Regions from separate parts of the Acinetobacter sp. YH12106 genome, predicted to be linked through region 2. Evidence: predicted binding sites of a transcription regulator. Region 2 holds the regulator's gene; the other holds the start of a gene.
What was found. Region 2 encodes PhoB, which activates phosphate uptake and scavenging genes when phosphate is short. Its sites were predicted from a motif close to TGTCATNAANCTGTCATAA; they were not measured.

Region 1: a site for PhoB is predicted at 1,078-1,096, ahead of FTU45_RS04510 (inorganic phosphate transporter). Genes of this name have one in related genera too.

What each region holds. Positions count from the first base shown of each region.
Region 1 is NZ_VPAV01000003.1:118,673-120,881, reverse strand. Features, by position in the region: gene FTU45_RS04510 (inorganic phosphate transporter) at 1-1,030, opposite strand, end outside; gene metH (methionine synthase) at 1,564-2,209, shown strand, end outside.
Region 2 is NZ_VPAV01000019.1:11,735-13,943, forward strand. Features, by position in the region: gene phoR (phosphate regulon sensor histidine kinase PhoR) at 1-589, opposite strand, end outside; gene phoB (phosphate regulon transcriptional regulator PhoB) at 615-1,325, opposite strand; gene FTU45_RS12040 (TetR/AcrR family transcriptional regulator) at 1,575-2,209, opposite strand, start outside.

The DNA.
Region 1 (2,209 bases), on a different contig from region 2:
CAGGGGTGATTTCTTTGGTTTGGATATAAGTCGTGATGATCTGACGCGCTTTTTCATCTTCAATATCCGCATGGTCTGGATAAATCGCATTGGCCGTTTGCGCAGACAATTGACCAAAAGTCTGGATATGCTGTTGATCTAGGTTTTTGTTGAGTGAGTACGCCATTGGTACACAGCCAATTAAAATCAACATGATCAGCCCCATGCCTTTTTGACCATCATTTGAACCGTGCGCAAAGCTGACACCGGTACAGGTAAAGATCAAAATGGCACGAATTAAAGGGGGTGGCGGTTTATTACCTTCAGGTGGCTGGAACAGCTCCACCTGTTTCTTGAAGATTTTTTTCACCAGCAAGAACAGCACAGCGGCAAATGCAAAACCGATTAAAGGCGAAAATAACAGCGCCTTACCGACTTTCATTACCTGCTCCATGTCTATACCCGATGCACCGCTGCTCGCGTGCAGAATGTAGTTCATGATGCCCACACCCAGAATCGAACCGATCAGGGTATGTGAGCTGGATGCAGGAATACCAAGAAACCATGTTCCCAGGTTCCAGACAATCGCAGCGATCAGCATGGCAAACACCATGGCAAAACCTGCTCCGGAGCCGACATTCATGATCAGCTCAACAGGTAACAGTGCAATAATACCGTAAGCCACCGCACCACTGGCCACCATAACCCCAAGGAAGTTACAGAAACCGGCCCACATTACAGCGACAGGCGCAGAAAGTGCATTGGTATAAATGACCGTGGCAACCGCATTGGCAGTATCGTGGAAGCCATTGACGAATTCAAAGCCCAGCGCAATAAACAATGCCGTCGCCAGGAGAATAATTGAATATAAACCCAGTGCAGGAACATGCGCTAAATCGGCAGACAATTGAAAACCGATATAAATAAGAGTAGAGATAATGACAGTTAGAAAAACTGGCATAAAGAATTTTGGTGTCGGCACGTGAACATTGGTCGACTTGTGCGAAGCCGACTCGTGTGCTGAATCTATGGGAGTTTGATTAGGATTCATGCAAGCAGGAATAGAGGATTCAAGAATTCCCCTATTGTTCAGTTAAATTGTGACAATTATATGACAAACTGCTGTCATATGAAGCAATAATTTAGATTTTCTTGCTGCTGTTCGTCCTGTTTAATCCCGAGTAAAACACTGCTGTTTGATTCAATAAATCATCAACTTAAGATAAAATTCCAGCTTTTCAGAACTCAAAAACGTGTCCTGTTTTTGCGCTTAAAGCTTTGAAATTCCATCTACGCTTAAGATGACCATAATTTCTATGTACAGAGCATAGTCAATAAATATGACAATTTCATGAATAAAAGCATCAGCTTAATTTTTCAAATATATTTTTGCCAGTTTTAGCCAGATCCCATTTTAAAGCTGAATACTGCATAGACCGGATAACAAAAACCTGTCTTGTTCTAACTGACTTATCAAATTTTCATATCATGCATATCCATCATTCTGAGAAAGGAGGCGCAGAATTCAAGCATTAATTCTGCTAATATGGACGATGTTTTTTGATTTCTACTGAGAAAGTTTGAATGTCGACACTTGCCACCTTAAAAGAACTTCTTGCCAAGAAAATTTTAATTATCGATGGTGCGATGGGTACCATGATCCAGCGCCATAAACTGGAAGAAGCCGATTACCGTGGCGAGCGTTTTGCTGATTGGGCTTATGATCTGAAAGGCAATAACGACCTGCTCGTTTTGACACAACCACAAATCATTCAAGGTATTCATGAAGCTTACTTGGAAGCTGGCGCCGACATTATTGAAACCAATACTTTTAACGGTACGCGGGTTTCGATGTCTGACTATCATATGCAAGATCTGGTTCCCGAGATTAACCGTGAAGCCGCGCGTCTGGCCAAAGAAGCCTGTGCCAAATATTCAACCCCAGAAAAACCACGTTTTGTGGCAGGTGTGATTGGTCCGACATCACGTACCACGTCTATTTCTCCAAACGTTAACGATCCAGCCTTCCGCAACATCACTTTTGATGCCTTAAAAGTGGATTATATTGAATCAACCAAAGCGCTGATTGAAGGTGGTGTCGACATCATCCTGATTGAAACTGTATTCGATACTTTAAATGCCAAAGCTGCGATCTTTGCGGTGAAAGAAGTCTTTAAAGAATTGGGCTATGAACTGCCAATCATGATCTCAGGCACCATCACCGATGCAT
Region 2 (2,209 bases):
GGACATAATGATCTTCGAACAGCGAAGATCGCATTTTCAGGCCATCTGGTGACTCATCAATATGATGATAATATTCAATAAAACTCGGTTGGCGCAGCAAAGTTAAAATATTACGGCGACGGTCATCACTGGAAATCCCGAGCAGACGTTCGGCGGCTGGATTCCACCATTCAATCTGCTGGTTTTCATCAATTAAAACCACCGCTTCTTGCAAGGCCACCAGTGAAGACTGCGCTCGATCGATCAGTTCCACCATTTCTGCCTGCACAATCCGTTCCTGCCGCTGAGCGCGATAAACATTGAATAACAGTGCGCCCCAAATCCCGCCGATATTCGGCGGAACATCATAAGGGCGATTAGAAATCCATTCATTGACCAGATATAAAGAGCGCATCTGGGTGCTAAAGAACGCCACAAAGGCAATGACGATACAAATCCAGAAATACCCAATCCCAAAACCGATAAGGCTGGCGATGATCAGGAAAAAAGCCAGTAAGCGTAAATCCTGTTTGGCAAAATCCCATAAACTGCTGTAACGGATTCTTTTGTGCTCACGTGCCAGTTCGGGGACAGGGTAGGGTTCATACATAAAACAAGATTTACCTTAAAAGACGTTAACCTAAAGCCACATCTGCACGGGTTGAAAAACGGTAACCGGTTCCACGTACGGTTTGTACATAGCGGTTTGCGCCATAAGGTTCCAGCACTTTGCGCAAACGGCGTATATGGACGTCAATAGTGCGGTCTTCAATATAGACGTTGCCGCCCCAAACCTGATCCAGCAATTGCGCACGGGTATAGGCACGTTCCGGATGGGTCATAAAAAACGCCAATAGACGGTATTCAGTGGGCCCCATTTCCAGAATTTTATCGCCAAAATTAACCCGCTGACTGACCGGATCCAGAATCAGGCCATTGGCATCAATGGTTTTTTCACCGCTGAGTGCATTGGCACGGCGCAGGACAGCTTTAATGCGTGACACCAGTTCCCGGGTCGAGAACGGCTTGGTCATGTAATCATCGGCACCGGCATCCAGACCTTGTACTTTGTGGTCTTCTTCACCGCGTGCGGTCAGCATGATCACCGGAATTTCTGACAGGCTTTCATCACGTTTCAGACGACGACATAGATCTACACCGCTGATCCCGCCCGGCATCATCCAGTCCAGTAAAATCAGTGCCGGACGCTGATCCACAATCATCTGATGCGCCTGCTTGGCATCTTCGGCTTGTAAGCATTGAAAACCGGCCATATCCAGAGAGGTATGGATCATTTCCCGAATCGGGAGTTCGTCATCGACGATTAATATGTAGTCATCTTTCACAACGCAATACCCTATTTCATGTAAACGGTGAACCGTTTTATATTTATGACAGGCTTATTACAAAGACTAATTATGACAGTATCATTGCAGAAAGGGAAAAACTGCTGAAATTCGCAAAGATTTGTGACAATTTTAGTAAAGAAACTTGTTAAAAAATCATAAATTAATTTTACTTTTATCGGTGCTTCAGCAGAAATTAGCAACCTGTTTTAGAATGCAGAAAATCTGGTTAAGCCTTCGATTTAACAGCTATTTTTTGTCGGAAAATGACTCCAATAATGCCAAAAATACCACACTGCACGATGATAAAACTTCCTCCAATGACTGCTTGAATCCGCTCATGACCCAGCGAATGGCAATTTGGGTGACATAGCCATTTAACCCGGTCGACACCAGTGAAATTTCCTGCTCACTACGATTTAACTGCGGCATCATTAACATGACAAAGGCATGAATCATGCGGTCGAAGCGCGACATGGTTTCATGAATGGTGGCCTGATTATGCAACTCCTGTACCAGCATGGCATCAATATAAATGATCCGTGCCATACGCGGATTGTCACGCAAGGTGCTAAGCAAGGCGGTTAGCCCCGCTTCAATCATTTTTTTCGGATCAGTGGATGCCTGCATCATGGCCTGCATGACATTCTGTTGCAGTTCATCAATCAGTTTTAAAAAGATGGTCTGAAACAGGTGCTCACTTTTTTTAAAAGATTCATAAAAATAACGTTCGGTCAGTTTGGCTTCATTGCAGATATCTTTTACGGTTACTGAAAAAAAGCCATGGCTGCCATAAGCTTCAATGCCGGCTTCAATCAGCTTTTCACGACGTACCTGCTGTCGCTCAGCCATCGACAGGCCTTTAAACTGACGTTCCTTGCTTT